2 regions of the Lysinibacillus sp. OL1 genome follow, and region 2 is predicted to be linked to the other one. Evidence: riboswitches for the same ligand, from Rfam matches in the RefSeq annotation. Region 2 holds a riboswitch; the other holds the start of a gene.
What was found. A riboswitch is a leader RNA that binds a small molecule or an ion and turns the genes downstream of it on or off. The one in region 2 is predicted to bind FMN.
Positions count from the first base shown of each region.

Region 1: it holds a riboswitch for FMN, as region 2 does, so the genes downstream of both, EW028_RS00460 (ECF transporter S component) here and ribE (riboflavin synthase) in region 2, are expected to answer to the same signal.

Region 1 covers NZ_SJDS01000001.1:82,899-93,770, reverse strand. Annotated here, with positions in the region: gene EW028_RS00500 (NUDIX hydrolase) at 102-485, shown strand; gene EW028_RS00495 (hypothetical protein) at 520-714, opposite strand; gene glnA (type I glutamate--ammonia ligase) at 800-2,134, opposite strand; gene EW028_RS00485 (SpoIIE family protein phosphatase) at 2,719-3,852, shown strand; gene EW028_RS00480 (ATP-binding protein) at 3,859-4,278, shown strand; gene EW028_RS00475 (methyl-accepting chemotaxis protein) at 4,307-6,004, shown strand; gene EW028_RS00470 (STAS domain-containing protein) at 6,043-6,429, shown strand; gene EW028_RS00465 (sodium-dependent transporter) at 7,019-8,365, opposite strand; gene EW028_RS00460 (ECF transporter S component) at 8,567-9,154, opposite strand; FMN riboswitch at 9,369-9,554, opposite strand; gene EW028_RS00455 (RNA polymerase subunit sigma) at 9,698-10,872, opposite strand, start outside.
Region 2 covers NZ_SJDS01000001.1:324,454-335,325, reverse strand. Annotated here, with positions in the region: gene EW028_RS01725 (TldD/PmbA family protein) at 1-179, shown strand, start outside; gene EW028_RS01720 (TldD/PmbA family protein) at 183-1,526, shown strand; gene EW028_RS01715 (GNAT family N-acetyltransferase) at 1,657-2,502, opposite strand; gene EW028_RS01710 (histidine phosphatase family protein) at 2,516-3,064, opposite strand; gene EW028_RS01705 (ATP-binding protein) at 3,163-4,470, opposite strand; gene EW028_RS01700 (spore germination protein) at 4,792-6,231, opposite strand; gene ribH (6,7-dimethyl-8-ribityllumazine synthase) at 6,369-6,851, opposite strand; gene ribB (3,4-dihydroxy-2-butanone-4-phosphate synthase) at 6,867-7,496, opposite strand; gene ribE (riboflavin synthase) at 7,521-8,159, opposite strand; FMN riboswitch at 8,359-8,484, opposite strand; FMN riboswitch at 8,600-8,725, opposite strand; gene EW028_RS01680 (YibE/F family protein) at 8,947-10,071, shown strand; gene EW028_RS01675 (YibE/F family protein) at 10,068-10,844, shown strand.

The sequences.
Region 1 (10,872 bases), 240 kb from region 2:
AGTAGAAATCAAAAAACATCCAAAATATTTCTAAAATATATTTACAAGAGTTTCTATTAAATGGTAAAACGGTATAAGAGAAGATATAGGGGGACTTTGCGATGAAATGGTTAGGTGCTGCTGCTATTTGTTTGAATGAAAGTAATCAGTTATTAATGGTTTTACAAGGAACTGTTGATGAAGAGAAAACTTGGACTGTGCCATCAGGTGGAAAAGAGGCCACGGAAGATTTTAAGACTTGCTGTATACGAGAAGTTTATGAAGAAACAGGCTATACAGTAGATATTATTAAGGAAATTTATTATAAGTACAATGAAGTAGTGGAAGTTCGCTATTTTCAAACCATCTTAACAGGTGGACAAATGATGATACATGATCCCGATGAATTAATATATGACATAGCATGGAAATCTAAAGAGGAAGTAGCGCTTTTACCCCTAACATTTCCAGAAGATCGGGTATTTCTCTTATCGTTATTTAAATAAAAAAAGTCACGTCTCATCGACATGACCCCTCTTGTTAAATAGTGTAATTGTTTTGCTGATAAATAATTAAAGCAGAATGGATGACCGTCTGCTCTCCAATAAAGAGCGTATTGTATTTGATATCAAGTATGAAAAAGCCTTTTAAATCTACTAAAGCACGGTTAATATCAAGTTCAAATTGCACAATATCATTGTTTTGAATTGTCACAACTTGAGTTATCTGTGTCATTGTCCACACTCCTTTAATCTTATGATAGAGCAAAAAGAAGTTCATGTCACACAAAAAAGTTGGAGCTAAAAAAGCCCCAACACCTTTAGTACATCGTTAAATATTCCTCACGCTCCCAGTTATGGACACGTGTGCGATATTTATTCCATTCAATTTCTTTGGCAGCTGTAAATTTATCATAAATATGGTCTCCCAATGCATCACGAACAATGGCATCCATCTCTAATTCAATCAGCGCAAATTCTAATGAGGATGGTAAACTATCAATCCCGTTCAACTCCCGATCTGCTGCTGTCATTTTATAAATATTACGGTCTACCGCGGCTGGTGGTGTTAAATCTTTTCGTATGCCATCCAGCCCTGATGCTAGAATTACAGCCATTGCTAAATAAGGGTTTGCTGCTGGATCAACTGAGCGCAATTCAATTCGTGTAGATAGCCCACGTGCTGCTGGAATGCGAATTAATGGTGAACGGTTTTGAGCAGACCATGCTACATAGCAAGGGGCTTCATAGCCAGGTACTAATCGTTTATAGGAATTGACAAGTGGATTCGTGATAGCCGTAAAGCCATGCACATGCTTCATAATTCCTGCCATAAAGTTACGTGCGGTTGCGCTTAATTGCAAGTCTGCATGTTCATCATAGAAGGCATTTTTGTCACCTTCAAATAAGGAGAGATTAAAATGCATTCCTGACCCATTGACCCCAAATAGTGGCTTTGGCATAAATGTTGCGTGGAGACCATGCTGTGCAGCAATGGTTTTTACCACCAGTTTAAATGTTTGGATATTGTCACATGCCTCAATAGCACTCGCATACTTAAAGTCGATTTCATGCTGGCCTGGTGCTACTTCATGATGAGATGCTTCAATTTCAAAGCCCATTCCCTCTAGCTCTAAAACAATATCACGACGACAGTTCTCTCCCAAATCAGTTGGCGCTAAATCAAAATAGCCTCCACTATCATTTAATTCCAGTGTCGGATGCCCCTTTTCATCCAACTTGAATAGGAAAAATTCAGGCTCTGGCCCTAAATTAAACGACGTAAAGCCCAGCTCCTCCATTTCCTTCAATACGCGTTTTAAATTGGCGCGTGGATCTCCTTCAAACGGTGTACCATCTGGTCTTGCAATATCACATATAAAGCGAGCTACTTTCCCCTTTTCAGCAGTCCAAGGAAAAATCACGAAGGTATTGATATCAGGCTTTAAATACATATCTGATTCTTCAATACGCACAAAACCTTCGATTGAAGAGCCGTCAAACATAACTTTATTATCAAGCGCTTTTCCTAATTGACTGACAGGAACTTCCACATTTTTGATTGTCCCTAAAATATCTGTAAATTGTAGGCGAATAAATTTCACATTTTCTTCCTTCACTCGGCGTATAATATCTTCTTTGGTATAATGTTTCATTCTTCACCACTCCAATGTAATTTTTATTAACACGTTTTTTATAACTGTTCTAAAAATACATTATTTTTGAAGAATAAGCAATGTGTATGTAAGGTTTTATGACATGCCTTTTATCGAATATATTAATCCTTATTTTAGATTAATTTTTCTTACCCTATCTCCATCTCAAATAGCGAGATCTTTCATCTTTAAAAAAGGGCAAAACTACCACTTTCTACAAAAGGCCTTTAGTCTTATAAAAATTCTTCGTCATTCTAAAAATAAACAGCCTATATCATGACGAGACGAAGCATTCACTACTTCTACATGCATCAAATGGAGATATATCAAGAACATCGTTAAAAAGATAACCCGTGAACCCTATCCAAGAACCAAGATGTCAAAAATCCTATTGATTAAGTTTTACTTTATATCACAAAAGCCTTGTATAATGCGATATTTATTGGTAAATTTATAGCAAATTAGAATTTTAATTTATTCATATTATAAGTAAATACGGAGTATATAATTATGGTTAGAAATCATTATGTTGGCTTCCAGGAAATATTTAGTTATAGATACATAAGGCGGTGAATTAAGTAGGCATGTCAGTATTAATTATTGGCAGCGTAAGTAATGATGTGCTACGTCTGCAAAAGTATTTTCATCGTATCAGCATCCCCAATATTCATTGCTTTTCAACAACGGAAGCAGCAATGAACTATTTAGTAGATTCAGCTTTGAAAGATGAGCTGGAATTAATCGTACTTGACACGAAAATGACACTCAGCAATTGCGAGGAAATTTGTCAGCACATTCATGCACTTAAAAATTGGATAGATGTCCCTATCCTACTATCTACTACCTACGAAAAAAACATAACAATCGATAGGGTTTTTGAAGCAGGCATTTTCGACTTTATTTTAAAGCCGTTTGATTTTACTCATTTTAAGACTCGAATTCAAGTAGCCTTAAAATATCAGAGGGAAGCCAAACTTCGAAAGCAGCAAGAAAGTATGATTCAAAAAGATTTGTTTATTGCAAAAAAATTCCAAAAGAATGCACTATCTCCTCCATTAAATCTTGAGCAAATACAGGTTGATGGTCTTTATGTAACATCCAATACACTAGGAGGTGACATGTACTGCTGGTTTAAGATTAATGACCATTTAACCGCCATTCTTCTGTACGATGCAATGGGGCATGGCATAGCTGCATCACTCGTTACTATGTCCATCAGATCATTATTAAAAGGAATAATTACTAAGTTAATTGATCCAGTAGCCGTAATCCAAGAACTTAACCGCCAAATTTACGAGCTATTTTCTGATGAAGATATGGACCGTTTTTTAATGACAGCAATCTACATACTTCTCGATACAAAAAACGGCACTTTGCACTATGTGAATGCGGCTCACCCTTCTGGCTTTTTATTTGGAAAATATGGAGAAACAGTCTTCCTCCCAGCGAATACGCCTATCCTCGGACTATTCCCTACTATTCAAATAAATAAAAAAACAATACCTTTATCAGGCTGGCATCGTATTATTCTTTATACGGATGGATTATTAACATTGAACGAGCAAAACTCAATTGATATGGACTTTTTCTACACTTATGCTTCACAGGATAACAGCTATGCACTACAAAAATTTTCTCAAAAGTACAATTTATTTGATAATGATTACAGCGATGACATCACAGTCGTTTCAATAACAATTACATTAAAGGGTAGGTGATTGAAGATGGAATTCACACTCAATGTAAATCCTGATACACAAGCTATAGCCTTTATTGATCAAGTTATGGAGAATTATACAGATTTATATAATCTACCTTATAAACGAGAGTTAAGATTTGTTGTTCATGAACTAGTCATCAATGCCGTAGAGGCTATGGGAAAAATTGATATACCCGCTCAAAAGGAGATTCAAATACATGTAACTCCATCAAACGAAGAAATAAAAATAACAGTCACTGACGAAGCAAAAGGCATTGACGAAAAGGACTGGGACAAAGTTCTTCAATTCGATTTAGACAAACTTGATTATGCTGATCGTGGACGCGGGTTATTTTTTGTCAAAAATATGGTCGACCATATTTGGTTCGAAAATATTTCTGAAACAAAATTTTTAGTTGGTATTTCCAAAAAGATTCATCTATAAAAGTAAACGTAAAATTGGGGGCGTTTTAATGAAGTTATCTATACGAAAGAAAATGAATCTGCTTATATTTGGTTGTATTATTTTACTTACTTCCCTTTTAGCAGGAGTCAATTTTTTTGTTGCCAAGAACAATCTATTAGAAAGTGCTGATACAAAGCTTTTATCAGATATACAGTTGAGCTATGAATATTTAGACGCTAAATATCCTGGAGAATGGTCCATTAAAAACAACCAACTCTATAAGGGCGATATCAATATGGTAGAAAACTTTGAGGTAGCTGATAAAGTTGGAGAACTCACAAATGGAAATGCTGTATCCATCTTTCAAAACGATACGCGTATAAGTACCAATATAGTGGATAATGGTCAACGCGCTTTAAATACAAAGGTTTCTGACGAGGTTGCTACTGTTGTACTGGGAGAAAAAAAACGCTTTATCGGTTCTGCCAATGTCTTAGGAAGTTTGCATCAAGCAGCCTATGATCCGATTGTAAATAGTCAAGGCGAGGTTATCGGTGTATGGGCAACCGCTGTCCCTACCGCTCCTTATATAGGCATTGCCACAAAATCTGCACTGGAGAATGTAGCGATTTCCTTAGTGATCGCCATTGTAATGATCGGAGGAATTAGTTGGTTCTTACAAAAGCAAATTGTTAATCCTATTAACATTCTAAGTACCAATGCCAAGGAACTAGCAGACCTAAATTTAAATGTTAAACTGTTAAACCCTAAAGGCAAAGACGAAATCGCTGAATTAGCACGTGCATTTAGTAGTATGAAAAATCATTTAACAGAGACGATAAAGATTGTGGCTGGTAGTGCACATCAAATTGCAAAGTCGTCACACACTTTGGCAGAATCATCTCATCAAACAAGCGAAGCATCTAATCAGATTGCACTAACAATGAATGAAATCGCCGTTGGTACTACCACTCAATCTGATCAGGCTGAACGAATAGTTTCAATGATGCAAAAAACGATTGAGGAAGTATCAAAGAGCTTACAAAAAGCCGAAATCACTTTAAACAGTGCTATCGAGTCCACTCATATCGCACGTAAAGGAGAAGAAGCCATCACCGAAGCGATTATGCATCTAAGTGATGTTACGAAAACAGTGTCTTATGCAACTGATTCTATCCAAAAATTAGGAAAGCGCTCAGAAGAAATTGGTGGTATTATTACCGTTATTACTGGCATCGCAGAACAAACAAATCTGTTAGCACTCAATGCGGCCATCGAGGCGGCACGAGCAGGTGATCAAGGAAAAGGTTTTGCTGTCGTTGCATCAGAGGTTCGTCAGTTAGCTGAACAGTCAAGTTTAGCAGCTGGACAAATTACTAATCTTATTAATGATATCCAAGCGGAAACTTCTGTGACTGTACGGACAATGGAAAGTAATTTACTAGCTGTTGAGGAGCAAGTAACGATCATTAATAAAGGTGGAAGTGCCTTAAAAGAAATCGTGGAGAAAGTGGTCGAAACTGAAGAAGGTGTCGAACAAATGAAAGTGGCATTTACACATGTTAACGACAACTCCCTAGATGTGCAACAAGCCATTCAAGATATTTCTCGCATCATCGAGGACGCTGCAGCAGCTACAGAAGAGATTGCCGCAACCTCAGAAGAGCAATATGCGACTGTTGCCGAAATTACACAAAGCTCAGATGAGTTATCATCAATTGCTGATAAATTACAAAATGAAGTGAATAAATTTAAGTTTGAATAAATCCCCAAACAAGAAAAGAAAAATGGAGGCGCTATAGGATGAATCAGAAGAAAATTGCAATGAATATTGACACAAAGGCTGATTATATTGTGATTGCGTTTACAGGCGATTTAGAATACGGGATGATTGAAGAAATAAAGTCAGAGCTGCAAACACTTAGCTTAGACACAAAACACGGATACATTATCGATATGCAAAGGGTAACAAATATTGATAGTACTGGATTCGGGATGATCGTTAATTTTGCTAAGAAGGTGTCTGTAAAAGATAAGAAAATCGCCATTATTGTCGTCGATGATTTCATTCGCAACTTATTCGCTATTTCACAGGTTGATAAAGTATTCCCTATTGCCGAAAGTGAAGAACAAGCAAGGAAGATTATTAAAGAAGATTGGCTAGGTGAACTATCACTTAACGATTATTAATCTCTATAAGCATAATAAAAGGTGTATTCCTATTAACGGAATACACCTTTTTATGTTGTTAAAAAAGAAGATGTCAACGGTAGAAATAGTAACTTTACAAGGCGAGAGGTTGATTTCCGTTCTGCCAGCGTCCTTTCCAGGAGGGCGTCCGATGAGCCGTTAAATCCCATAGGAGTGACGCTATCAACCATTCTACAAAGCAGGCTTTACCTCATAGTAGCATAGCGATCAAATCTACCCATTATCTGTATTCTTAGAGGAGATAGGCTCTTATTTTCAATGTGGTGAAGTGAAGTGAAGTGCTGAGTGACAACACCTCTTCATAAAGAGTAATGAACTCTTATACTTTATAAAACCTTCGCTAAAAAGATTAGTTTTTTGGATTGAAGTGGAAGGTATTTGACTTCCATGGGATAACTAGACAGGCGAGCCCCTACATGGAGCGGAAGCAGTTCGGCGCTCGTCCATAGAAAAGCATGCAGCCAGCAACAGAAATCCATTTCTACCTTTCAATTGACTGTTTTGTTTTGTTTTGTAACACTAAGAAAAGGTGTATTTCCTATTATGGAATACACCCTTTTCTTTTTCTTTAATACTGCAGTAGCATATTAACAAACACAACTAGAATGATAAACGGTACAACAACTAGCATTAACATACGATATGTCGAATAATACCCTTGTCCCATTTGACTACCCGTTAGCAATTCTCTCTTCACAAATTCTTTATCTACTACATAGGCAATAAAAATAGCAATGAATAAATTCCCTAGCGGAAGCATGATATTCGACACTAAAAAATCGGTTGCATCAAAGATACTTTTCTCGAAAATCATTATATCCGATAAAACACTCGAAGAAAGCGCTGCTGGAATAGCTGCAATAAATACGACTATACCAAGTATAAGTGTCCACATGGGACGGGATTTCTGACTATGCTCCATAAATGCTGCGACGATAATCTCATATAAACTAAATGATGACGTTAATGTAGCAAATAAAAATAGCAATAAAAACATGGCTAAAAACACTTCACCGAATGGCATTTGACTAAATGCTGTTGGTAGTACCATAAATAGCAAACCTGGACCCGCTGCTGGCTCTAAATCAAAGGCGAACACAACAGGGAAAATCGCTAAACCTGCTAAAAATGAAACGAGCACGGTTAACAACACTACAGAACCTGCTGAATTCGGAAGACTGACATCTTTTTTTAGATAAGAGCTATATGTAACTAGACAAGAAAAGCCAACTGCTAACCCAAAGAACGATTGCCCGAGGGCTTCTAATAATGCCTTACCCGTAATATTCGAGAAATCAGGCCATAAGAAGAATTTTACCCCTTCCATTGCCCCATCTAATGTAACAGCACGCACAACAAGGACAATGAACATTATGAAAAGTAACGGCATCATCCATTTATTGGCTTTTTCAATCCCATTTTGTACACCTAATGAAATCACAAGTACGTTGGCTAATGTAAACAACACTAGACCAACTAGTGTAATCCATGGCGTGCCTATAATTTTTCCAAATAATTCAGCTGGATCTACTGCTGGATCAATTACCGCGCCAGCTACACCTAGCCCGCTATAAATAAAGATCCAACCTCCGACTACGCTATAAAAAGTTAATAATAAAAAACAGCCTAGCACGCCCATTCGACCAATCCAAGCCCAGCCTGGCTTAGTTGGGGCAATTTTTTTATACGCTGTTACAGCCTCGGATTGTGTACCACGTCCTAACACATACTCGGACAATAACATTGGTAGTCCTATTAACAAGGTAAATAACACAAAGATAAGGAAAAATGCTCCTCCACCACTTTGTCCCGTTACATAGGGAAGTTTCCAAATTGCTCCTAGTCCGATCGCCGCACCAGCTGATGCTAAAATAAAACCTAATTTACTAGACCACTGTCCTTTTTTTCCACTCATCTCTTCAAACTCCTCAAACATTCTAAACTCTTCTCTATTTTACATGAAAATATAGCTTTCGACTAGATTATACTTATAAAGTACTAGTTAGCTGTTTTACCCTATTACTTTTTTCTATATTTATTATTCTTCACACCTTTCTCTATCCATCATTCCTTCCAACAAAAAACCTCAGGTATGTTCACCCGAGGTTAGTAAAAATTATTTTGTTATATAGATAGAACGCTGGCGGTCGATCCACTTGCGCATAGTAGTAAATAAAAACGCCATAATAGCCGTTAATAAAATACCTTTTACAATGTTAAATGGTAAAATCCCAGCGATAATCATTTTATAAAGTGAGTCACCTACAACAGGTTCCATTCCTAAGAAGTATGTGTACATCGGTAAAAATACAGCGTAGTTTAAAATACTCATGCCTACTGCCATTACGACTGTTCCTGTCGCTAAACCTCCAACAAGACCAGCAATTGTTTTAAAGCGATTAAAAATAAGGCTTACTGGCAAAATAAATAAAATACCTGTTGCAAAGTTGGCAATATGACCTACTGGCACACCTGTTGGCGTTCCAGAGAAAATCCAATCCAATACATTTTTAAATAATTCTACTAAAATACCAGCTACAGGCCCCATTGTGATGGCTGCTATTAATGCAGGCATATCACTAAAGTCGACTTCCAAGAATGCTGGAAATGGTGGAATTGGAAAATTAAAAAGCATTAATAAAAACGAAATACTGCTCAGCATGCCAATCGTAATAAACGATTGAAGTTTAACATTTTTCTTCATAGAAAACTCTCTCCTCTTTGCTGATTCAATCTCGCAAGAAGAAAGGTGACGATCTTTCAATGTTAGCACAAAAAACCCTTATGCATGAAGAGCACAAGGGAGAAAGGCATGACGAATAAGCGTCAATTTAAACTATTTTTGAGCACCGTTTAAAAAGCCATACAAAAAAGCGCTCGTTTATAGTTTATTTCATAACAATGAATGACGATCGTACCTCCATCTTCTCCCATCCAGACTTTAACTGTCGGCCTCGGAATCACACCAAGTCAGCCATGCAAATAAATTTGCACAGGTCGCGGGCTGAAGAGCGAAGCATAAACCATTCGAGTTAATGGAAACATTAACGGTTCACCACTCTATTACCGCCGGTCGGGATTTTCACCCTGCCCCGAAGATGAATCATATTATTTTATACTACAACCTTACTATAATTAATTATCAAGAAAAAGTAAACAGTTCTGCTTAAAAAAATCCGATTAGATTTGTATGTATTGTAAAAATGGAGCATTCCATGTTACAGGAATGCTCCATTTTTGATTCTGCCTAAGGCATATATTGTTTATTTGGCCCCACAGGCTTTGGCAAATAATTTTTTAAATCGAATCCTTCCCAACTTTCTTGGACCACATTATCTAAGCGTAATTGTTGGTCAAAGCTAGCAGCAGTTAACATCATCGCTTCAATCAATTGGGTAGCGCGAATTGGCTCCATCGATGCTAAATCTAAGGGAATGTCGAATGTTACGACTACACCTTCCGCTTCCTCTTTCACGGTATATGTTACGTTTTCAGGAACCACTGTTACATAAACATCATCATTTTTGTTTTTCATTAGTGTAAGTGCTTCTGTAACATTAGCAAATGTTTGACGGAAATCTGGTGACAGATATTCTGCCCCATTCTCATCTTGGTATAAGTAATAATTAAAATGCTTGGCGTTTGTTAATGACATGGCTTGACTTGGCTCACCCTCTTGAGAAAACTCATAAGGTGTGCCATCTTCATTTTGAATCTCAACTTCCGTATATTCAGAATCCGAGAAGGTATCCTCTAAAGTCCCTTTGTACTCATTAACGGTAGCTGATGCAATATCATAGTCATTGTCCTTTGGTAAAACGTGGACAAGCTTGTCTTCCTTCTCCTTCAGTTCACCTTTAAATGGATGATAATCCGTAAACCCTTTGGCTTCTTCATCTATTTGAGGAGCATATTTTTCATACATCTGTAAGGTAGAAGGTTTTTCTGTTCCAAAATCAGTTGCTACACGCTCATTTGGTATCACATATGTCATTGGAACACTTTCTGCATCGCGTCCTGCCAAACCAATACGAAATACGACAGCATCTTTCACATCTTCCTCATAGACAGATGACCGTAAAGATAACATACGCTCATGCTCCGATACAATACTGGATTGAAGTGCCTCATCCTGGGTAGCTGCTTCTTTGGCAGAACGATCTTCCTGTAACGTAGAGTAATTAGCCGTTTCTGGCGTACTAGCTAAATCTTTTTGGCTAGCGTCATTATTCATCAACATGAAGCCAACGAGTACCGTTATCGCGAAAACTGCTGCTACACTCGTAAAAATCGGCATTTTACGGAACTTAAATCGTGATGGTCGTTCATCTTGAATTAAAGGTTTACTTTCTTGTTGTGCTTCTTCATTCTCTATGGGTTGTTGTATCGCTTCTTGAAGGTGACTATTATCCTGCAAGCGAG
Region 2 (10,872 bases):
GAGGCGCCACGCTCATTGGCAATGGTGCCAAGACATTACAACTAGTAGATCGAGTTGGGAATAATCTCGCTCATGGAGCAGGTATGTGTGGATCACTTAGTGGTAGCCTTCCTGTCAATGTCGGACAGCCGATGATTCGCGTAAGTGAAATAACAGTTGGTGGAACAAAGGGGGAATAGACTATGAGTATCACACAGTTCCAAAATAAACTTTTACAAGAAGCCGCACTGGCTGGGCTAACGGAAGCAGAAGTCTATTATGAACAGAAAACTTCTTTCCAATGCACACTGTATGAGGGTGAATTAGATAGCTATGAAACATCAGAGGATGGTGGACTTAGCCTTCGTGGTGTCTACAATGGTAAGATGGGCTATGCTTATACGGAAAAAGTAGATGAGGATTCCATTTCTTTTTTAATTGACTATGTAAAAGCCAATGCAGATGTATTAGATGAGTATGAAGACCTTTCCATTTTTGAAGGTAGCCTGGAATATGCTGAGCACTCTTTTTACAATGAAGAGCTAGCTGCAGTTAGTATTCCTGAAAAAATCGAGTTCTTACGTGCTATCGAACAGAAAATCCGAGCTTACGACCCTCGCATCGTTACACTTGATTATTGTATACTACAATACTATTCGACGGAACGAACATTAGCGAATAGTAAAAAATTGTCTTTATCTCATAAAGAAAATGGCTTAATCCTTTACCTTTCGACAGTGGTCAAAGAAGGCGACGAGCTAAAAACAGGTGATTATTTAAAAACAACAAGGGATTTCCATGCACTTGATGTAGATACTATTGCCAAGAGGGTGGCTGAGGAGGCACTTGCAAACTTAGGTGAACAGTCCATCCCTTCTAGTAAATATCCAATCCTTCTTCGTCATGATGCGGCAGCCTCACTACTTAATACTTTTATGCCCATTTTTTCTGCTGAAAATGCACAAAAAAATCAATCATTATTAAAAGGAAAAATGGGACAGCAAGTCGCTTCTAAAGGAGTCACACTCCTCAATGTTCCTTATCATCCCGATGCGTTATCTGGTGGGAACTTTGATGGTGAGGGGGTTGCGACAAAACATCAGGCCATTATTACTGAGGGGACATTACAAACACTTTTGCATAATCGGAAAACAGCTGCTAAAGATGGCTGTGAGACAACAGGTCATGCAAAAAGAGAATCCTATAAAGATACCTTGTCCATTGCGCCTCAAAACATATATATTGCACCTGGCCAAGATACACAGGACACATTAATCTCCTCTTTATCAGAAGGAGTACTTGTAACCAATTTATCCGGACTTCATTCTGGTACAAATAGTATTTCAGGCGACTTCTCTGTTGCTGCACAAGGGTTTCATATTCAAGATGGCAAACTTGCATCACCCGTGAGGCAAATGACCATTGCGGGTAATTTCTTTAGTTTGCTTAAAAATATAGAAGCTATTAGCTCTGATCTTTACTTTTTACCAAGTGGTCATGGTTCCCCATCAATCATTGTGAAAGAACTTGCTGTAACCGTTGAATAATCATAGAAAAGCGAGCCTCCAATAAATGGAGGCTCGCTCATTAATTAAAAATTCCTCATCATGTTAGGTTTGATCAAATAGCTTCACATAACTATGCTTCGCTGGATAATTATAAGATGAAAAGCCTGGCTTATAGTTGCTTTGTCATCTGTACCTGCTCTGTTGTCACCTTTAATCCATGCTTTAACAAATAGCTCGTTGCTGGATTGCTCGCTAAGAAATTCACTGTCGTCAAAAGGACTTTATGTGTTGTAATACTTGCTAAAAACTGTGTTATTAACTCTACATTACTTTCCTCTAGTATTACCATTTGATAAAGTAGAATACGCTCCACCTCACCATATTCATTCCACAATGTTTTGTATAGCATATAGCCAAGTGGTTCATTGTTATCATTATAAAACACCTTTGCTTCCCCATGCTTCACGCTCTGCCAGTTACACTGCCAAGGAACATTTTCCCGATAGAAAGATAGATGTGCTAGCTGCTCTGGGCGAATAATCGCAATATGAAGGGCTACTGTAGATGTTACCTTTGCTTCATACTCGCCGCTTAAAAATAATAATTGATTGGCAACCACATAGCCATATTTTTCATATAAGGCAACGGCTACCTGATTTTCCTTAATGGCTTCTAACGTACCCAATTCTACATTTTCTCGCTTATAGATAGCTAGGGTTTCCTCCATTAATAGGCGCGAGACACCCTTACCACGATATGCTGGAGAAATACCAGTCCCACCATTCCAAGCTGTTTTTTGGCCATCGATGGTACGAAAGCCATTCATCACAATGGCAATCGGTTCCTCTTGATCAAAAACGACAATAGAATGCTCAGGAGATAACCCCTCCCCCACTAGTCGCTGTAAAAACATTTCTGCTGTCATATTAATTTCAATAAAATAACCTTCAAAGCCTTTGTTCCATGCTTTCAATACTTCATCTAATGTACATTGTGCAACTGTTTTAATCTTCATACAATCCCTCTTTTCAAATGGAATCTAATGCTGCTAGATTTTCTAAGGTTAGTTTTCTCACAATCTCATAACCATTTCCTTGACCTTTAGGTTTTATGACAACCGTCCCCATATTCGAAATGATGCCCAGCCCCACATTTCTTGGAAAGCTATGCCCAATGATTATGTTGTTTATGCCCTCGGGTGGGATGATTTCCAGCATCGATGTAGAAATCGTTACTATACTGCTTTGCACTACTGTAGGAAGATTGCCACCTAACATAAAGATTTCAAACAAGAAGGGGTCAATTTGGAGATTGCTGTTTGGAAATGCCAAACGTGCTGTTTCAATGGTCCGACAAAAAGGACTGGTAGTGATAGTGGAAAGGATGGGAATTTGCCAATAGCGTAGCATTTGACCATAATAAATTGCCTCCCTACGACCTTGATCGGATAAATTCCGTTGATTTTGACAACTTTGAAATGTACCATATGCTTGATCTACACCAATAGTTGCTGTTCCGTGTCTTGCATATAAGGTTAGCCCACCTTTTCTCAATAACGCTAGGAGACCCTTTTCCATTTTCTTCATCTCCTTCATCATATCACTTTCTACTTTGTAATGTATGTGCTGTACATAGAAAAAAGCTCCCCACAACTTTTTGTAGGAAGCTTTTTTTGTTATTTTATTGGAATTCTGACAATAGCAGTCGTTTCTAAATGTTTTGATGAGTCAATTGAAATATGACCATTATATTTAGTGACAATTTCTTTGACAATAAATAAGCCTTGCCCTCTTAGTCTACCATTCTCATGTTTTTTCGTTGAAAATCCTTGTTTGAATATGTGATCGGGATTCGCAATATTTGGCCCAGTGTTGGTAATTTTAAATTCATACTGAGATTCATCTGCTGTACAGCAAATCTTAATCTTACGTTGTTCCTCAGGTAATTCAACAGCAGCGTCAATCGCATTATCAATTAAATTGGATAGAATCTTGATTAAATCTGTCGTTTTAATCTTATTAAAGTCATTTTGAGAAAGCGTAAAATCCATATCAATATGATGATTTTGAGCCGTTAATTTCTTCGTTTGCAATAAGATGGACAAACCTGGATGATCAATATTTAATTTTAATGACTTAATCGCCTGAACTTCTTTTGATAGTGAGGATAAATATTGTCTCGCCTGATCTGTTTTTTCTAATTGTAATAAACCATGTAACACTTGGATATGGTTCGTAAAATCATGACGTAGGGACGACACCGAAGTAATCAATGTTTTGATTTCTGCTAGATATGTGTCCTCTGTAGCGCCAACTTCCTTCGCTACCTCTTTTTGATACCATCTTTGTAAAAATAAAAAAGAACCGATGACAATTAAAATAAGTACACCATTAAAAATAAAATTAAATAGGTTGTCTTCAATGACTTTACCCTTAATACCATTTAGCGTATCTGCACTAATGTCAATGCCTAAATACCCGATAATTGTTCCATTATCATCTTTGATGGGTGCACCAACAGATAAATAAGACCCATGTTCAGAATCATGAATTACCTCTGTAACATAGGTTTCACCATTATAGGCCTTTTCAACATGCTTTGCAGGAACAGTACAAACCACGCCAATACCGAAGCCCTCTTTCATTTCTTTTGGCATTCCTGTAATCATGGCTATAGATACTTCAGGATTGTCCACCTTTAAGGTGTAAACAAATAGTGCACCTAATTTTATCCTTGCATCGTTTAAATAATTTCTTACTTTCCAATAATAATCATTTTCCTGTGGATTATTTAAAAATTGCTGATAGGCATCCGTATCTATGGATGCAGCAATAGAATGGGCTGCCTCTAAGCTTTGATTGGCAATCGACTCTTCAACGGTCTTTTTTATTTTTACATAGGATGTAAAGATGTTTAAACTTGTAAACAAACATAATAAAATCGTTGATAGAATTAATATTAGTTTTATTTTTCTATTTTTCATAAAAAACGGTACTTCCTCATCTATAAATATTCTAGAATATTATTATATTATAATTAACTCTATTTTTTGTTTGTAAAGCAAACATTGCTTGTATATCCTACATAAATTAAAACACAAAATCAATTTTTATTTTATTCATACCCAAAATTACACACTGTAACAAATAGTTTAATAATCCTTGACAAGAAAGTAAACTAAAAAGATAAGTAATAACTTTTTATGTCTCATTTCCTATTTAAATGGAAAATTAAAAAAACCACTAAAGCAAAGGTAACAAAAAAAGATCAGGTATCAACAATACCTGATCTCATCACAATATGCTTATTTTTTACTTGAAGTCCGTGTTTGATCTTGCGGCTTTAGAAAGGTAGGTCGTTTACTATAGCCCTTTGGAGATAGTCGCAATAGGGACTTACGTATATTGCCCTTTTCAAAATCGGCACTAAAGTTTACGTACGGCACTCCCAAGACTCTCATATTCGCAGTGTATAAAAGGATGAAAAACACGGATATAAAAAAACCAAATAAACCAAAAAATGCCGAAGCCATAATAATGATTAATCGAAAAATACTCATAGCCGTCACAAAGGATTGATTGACCAATGTAAATGCAGCGATACTAGAAATGGCAATCACAACAATCATTGAGGGGCTTGTAACACCTGCTTTAATCGCTGCATCCCCAATAATTAGTCCTCCTACCACACTAACGGAGCCACTGACGGCACTCGGAAGACGTAAGTTGGCTTCACGAAACAATTCAAACATAAATAGCATCATTAAAATTTCTAGAATGGTTGGGAAAGGCAATCCCGTTCTCGATTCGACAACCGTTGCCAGTAGTAAAAATGGAAGCTGTTCTTGATGATATGTCGTCAATGCAAGCCAAAAACCTGGCAGTAGCATACTTATTAATATCCCGACAATTCTGAGTAATCGTTCCATCGAGCTAACAATGAGTGGGTACTCATTATCCTCTGCTGATTTAAAGAGCAACATAATATTCGCAGGTGTAATTATGGCATAGGACACACCATCAATCATTAAGAGTATTCTTCCTCTAATTAAGGCCTGCATAGCAAAATCAGGTCTTCCTGTATAATCATGTCTTGGAAGAATTGTCGCTGTCTTTTCAATTTTTTCCATTAATAAGTCGCCATTGATAACAATATCCGTATCAATTTTTTGTAATTGAAGTCGAATTTGTTCCAGCATATTTAAATTCACAATGTCTTCCATATATAGTATGGCTACGGTTGTTTTAGAACGCTTACCAATTTCTAATGTCTCTATACTAAAAGAATTAGTCGGTAATCGCTTTCTTAATAAAGCAATATTAATAAAAACATCTTCAATAAAGTCATCTCTAGGTCCCTTTACTACTAGTTCTAATGTTGTTTCCCCAGGCTCTCGATTGGGTCTTTTTGAAATATCACTAGAATAAAGTAATTGATTTTCTTCAAAATACAGTAAAACATGGCCTTTATAGACCCTAGTTACCGCATCCTCTTTCGATAAAATCTTTTGTAAATAGGGAATGTGTAAATGCTGTTCAATTTCTTCCTCTAGCATGTCCTCCGTGACATTGCATAACAAAGATTGAACACGTTGAACAACCACAGTTTGAAGTATTTGCTCATTGACCATTGCATCACAAGTAATCAAATGTACTGTATATTGCTGAAAATTATATTGTTGGAAAATCACATCAGCAGAGCGTTGAAATAGTGATTTCAACATTTTCAAATTAATTTGTTCCATTGATGAAATACTTCTCATCTCCTACTGAGCCAGCTCAAGATTAGTACATTTATGAAACAATCACCTTCAATAAATACACTTAAGCATATTTTTCCCATGGTTGTTCAAAATATTCAAAGAAACAAATGTTGTGACGACTATTCAAATTGTCCTGATCCAATCATTTTCTTTAGATTTGCCATCTCAATTGCAGACATTGCAGCATCATAGCCTTTATTACCAGATTTCGTTCCTGCACGTTCAATTGCCTGTTCAATATTTTCGGTAGTAACAATTCCAAAAATAACAGGTACATTCGTTGACAATGACACATTGGCAATGCCTTTTGCCGATTCATTACAAACATAGTCATAGTGTGTTGTAGAGCCACGAATAACAGTACCTAAACCAATAATAGCATCATATTTCTTGGTTTCTGCCAGTTGTTTCGCTATAAAAGGAACTTCAAAAGCTCCTGGCACCCATGCAACATCAATAGATGCAGAATTAACCCCATGACGAGTTAAACCATCCATTGCCCCATCCAATAATTTGCTAGTAATAAACTCATTAAAACGACCCACTACTACTGCAATTTTCAAATCCGTTCCAATTAATTGTGCTTCAAATGTTTGACCCATTGTTCCTTCTCCTTTTTACATAGAAATTTTAGTTTTATTAGTGGATAATTGTTGACGATAAGCAACCAATGCTTCTATCGAGATCATTTTTAAGCCATGATGTGCAGCGTAATTTGTTAGTTCTTCAAACCGAAGCATGTGCCCATCATCACCCATAATTTCGCAAATAACACCTGCAGGTACGCTATGACAAAGCTTCGCTAGATCAATAGTGGCCTCCGTGTGTCCTCTCCGTTCCAGCACGCCTTGCTCTTTCGCAATCAACGGAAAAATATGGCCTGGTCGACGAAAATCAGTTGGCTTAGCTTGCTTTTCTACCATCCTTTGTATCGTTAGCGCACGCTCAAAGGCGCTAATCCCTGTCGTTGTTTCTACATGATCGATACTTACCGTAAATGCGGTTTGATGGTTATCTGTATTGTGCTGAACCATTGGATATAAATCTAGCTTTTGTGCAAGCTGCTGTGAAATCGGCGTACAAATTAAACCTCTACCATTGGTTGCCATAAAGTTGATTGTTGCTGGTGTGATGAATTCAGCGAGTGCCAGAAGATCTCCTTCATTTTCTCGATCCTCATCATCAACCACCACAATCATATTGCCCTGCCTTAAATCCTCTATGGCTTCTTCAATTGAATGTAGCACGATGATCAACTCCTATTCTGTGATTTAAAAACCATGTTGTGCTAAATAATCTCTTGTAATAGCTGGCGTTGTTTGCCCCTTTTTTAATTGCCCTATAATGTATTTTCCAACTAAATCGGTTTCGATATTAACGATTGCTCCAACCCTCTTCATACCTAAAACGGTTTCTTTGTAAGTATGAGGAATAAGTGAAATTGTGACACTCTTGGCTTCAACATGAAAAAGGGTTAAGCTTGTGCCATCAATTGTTATGGAACCCTTTGGAATACAGAAGTTGGTTAGTTCCTCTGACAATTCGATATCAATATAAACGGCGTTTGCTACTGGACGTTTTCGCAAAATTTTGCCGACTCCATCAACATGACCAGCAACAAAATGGCCACCAAATCGCCCATTAGCAGGCATGGCACGCTCCAAATTAACAGAATCACCTATTGCCAGCTGCTGTAGATTTGTTGCTTTGACTGTTTCAGGCATAACATCCATCGTAAGCTGCTGTTGTGTGAAATTTGTCACAGTTAAACAAACTCCATTGACCGCTATACTGTCACCAAGCTTGACATCCTCTGTTATCTTAGCTGATTGAACCGTAATTTCCATACTGTCCCGATCGCTTTGCACGGCTTTTATGATACCAATATCCTCTACAAGTCCTGTAAACATTCCATCACCTACTCTACTTTATTAGCACTTCTATCCTTTACTTTTACAGTTTATCCATCTGTTTTTGTGTCTTATCCTTCTCCCTTCTCTCGTTAGCAATAAAAAATAAAAACCCCTTTACATCAAAGGGGTTTTGGGAGTATAAGACATCAACAAATAAGCCTATTTGAAAACAAATTTTTCATAGACTGTCATCTCATTCGTTCTTCTCCCATCCAGACTATCACTGTCGGTTTTGGATTTGCACCAAATCAGCTTGCGCTCACGGACTTTGAATTGCTTCATCACCGCCGATTGGGAATTTCACCCTACCCCGAAGAACATCTTCTATTCAATTGTGCTAAATAAAAAAACTTCCCACAAGATGATTGGGAAGATTTGTAGTAAATGCATAGTCAAATAAACCTTCTAAATTAGAATCAATTTAAAAAGTTCGCATTTTTACCCTTCTCCCATCCAGACTGTAACTGTCGGTTTTGGATTTGCACCAAATCAGCTTGCGCTCACGGACTTTGAATTGCTTCATCACCGCCGATCGGGAATTTCACCCTACCCCGAAGAATATTTTTATTTAGCTAGTCTTACGATAACACTATTTTATTATATTATCCATCCTTCTTTTTAAATTTTTTTCGAAGCATAAATTTTAAACAGCTCTGACGAGACTTGAAAAATGTAAAAGATGTTAATAAAATGATGTCATTTAACCTGTTTATGGAACTTCTTAATCAACAAAACGTTCCTTTACAAGTGACTATTCAGTCTAGGCCGTTTGGAGGTCATTAATTTGACATTTTTAAAAAATATACCTTTTAAACAAGCTGTTTTCTATGCCCTATTAGCACTCTGTTGTGGGGTTTCGATTGTTTTCGTAAGTCATAACGAACAATTTTATGATCGACCGATAGCAGAAATAACGCAAGTGGATGTAATAGAATCCGAACCGATGACAGATATGTATGAAAATGAGGATTTTTTGTTTACACAGGAGATGATGGCCATTATCAAAAATGGTCAGCATAAGGGGCAATTCATTCATTTGACGAATGACTATTCTTCATCTGGTGCTTTTGATCAAGAATATCATGTAGGCAATGAAATCTTTGTCACGCTAGATGATCGCACAACACAATCAGTTTTAACAGGAACCATTCTCGATTTAAAACGAGATCAAACCATGGTAATAATTGCATGGATTTTTATTTTTGCCCTACTTATTATAGGTAAAAGACAAGGCTTATTTTCTATCATTAGCTTGGGTGTCAATGCTGTGATTCTATCATTCGCATTAGATCTTTATGTGAAGCATGGGGGCGTAAGCCTGTTATTAGTCAGCGGCATTTGCGCCCTGCTATTTACGATTATTTCGCTACTACTTATTAGTGGATTGCATACAAAAACATATGTAGCCATCGTGTCCACACTTTTAGGCACTGTTATAGCGCTTATCATAAGCTCTATTGTAATGTGGTTGACAGGTGAAAATGGTCTTCGTTATGAAGAAATGCAATTTTTAACACGTCCCTATCGTACCGTCTTTATGGCAGGTTTATTTATTGGCTCACTCGGGGCAGTAATGGATGTTTCTATTACAATGGCTTCCTCGATTTTTGCTTTATACGAGCAAGATCCTACAATCTCTGTCAAGGCTCTGAAATCTTCGGGACATGAAATCGGTAAAGATATTATGGGTACCATTACAAGTATCTTATTCTTTGCCTACCTTTGCGGCTCCATACCTATGATTATTCTCTATTTAAAAAATTCTTCCACATTAGGGCTTACATTGTCCTTAAATCTTTCTTTAGAATTAGCCCGTGCCTTAGCAGGGGGTATTGGTGTTGTCCTTACGATTCCTATCAGTCAGTATACCGCTATATTTTTCATTAATCGAAAGAGGGTTCGAGGATGAATGTTGTCGTCTTATTAGCAGTTATATTATGCGTGTTAATGGTACTTGTCGGCGGTAGACAGGGGATACGCTCATTTCTTTCTTTATTCCTAAACTTTGGTGTGCTCTTTGTCACCATTTTTTTAATGACAAACCCTAAAAATAGCCCTATCATCTTGACGTTTATTGCATGTACGGTCATTAGCTGTATTAGTCTTTTCTATATCAATAAAACAAACAGTAAAACCATTACAGCCTTTATCTCGACGATGATAACGATAGTTGTGTTACTACTCTTTATTACCTTTGTAACGGAAAAGTCGATGATCCAAGGGTTTGGCGAAGAATCAACTGAAGAAATCAGCATCTTTTCTCTCTACGTCGGTGTTAATTTTGTGCAGATAGGTGCATCAGTCATCATTATGAGTACGATAGGTGCCATTATGGATGTAGCCATTTCCATCGCTACCTCTATGCATGAGATTTTTTATCGCAATCCTTCGATGAGTAGAAAAAAACTATTTGCAGCTGGCTTAAATATAGGAAGAGATATATTAGGAACCGATACTAATACGTTATTTTTTGCTTTCTTTGGTGGCTATTTAAGCTTATTAATCTGGTTCAAGGACCTCTCCTATTCGATTGGGGAAATTGTTAACTCCAAGGTTTTTAGTGCCGAAATGACAACCATTTTTTGTGCAGGAATCGGCATTGCATTGATTATTCCGATTGCCGCCTGCATCAATGCCTTTTATTTAATTCGAACACGCGAAAAAACAGAAAAACTTTTATAATAATTACCAGTACCTATCATAAAACACA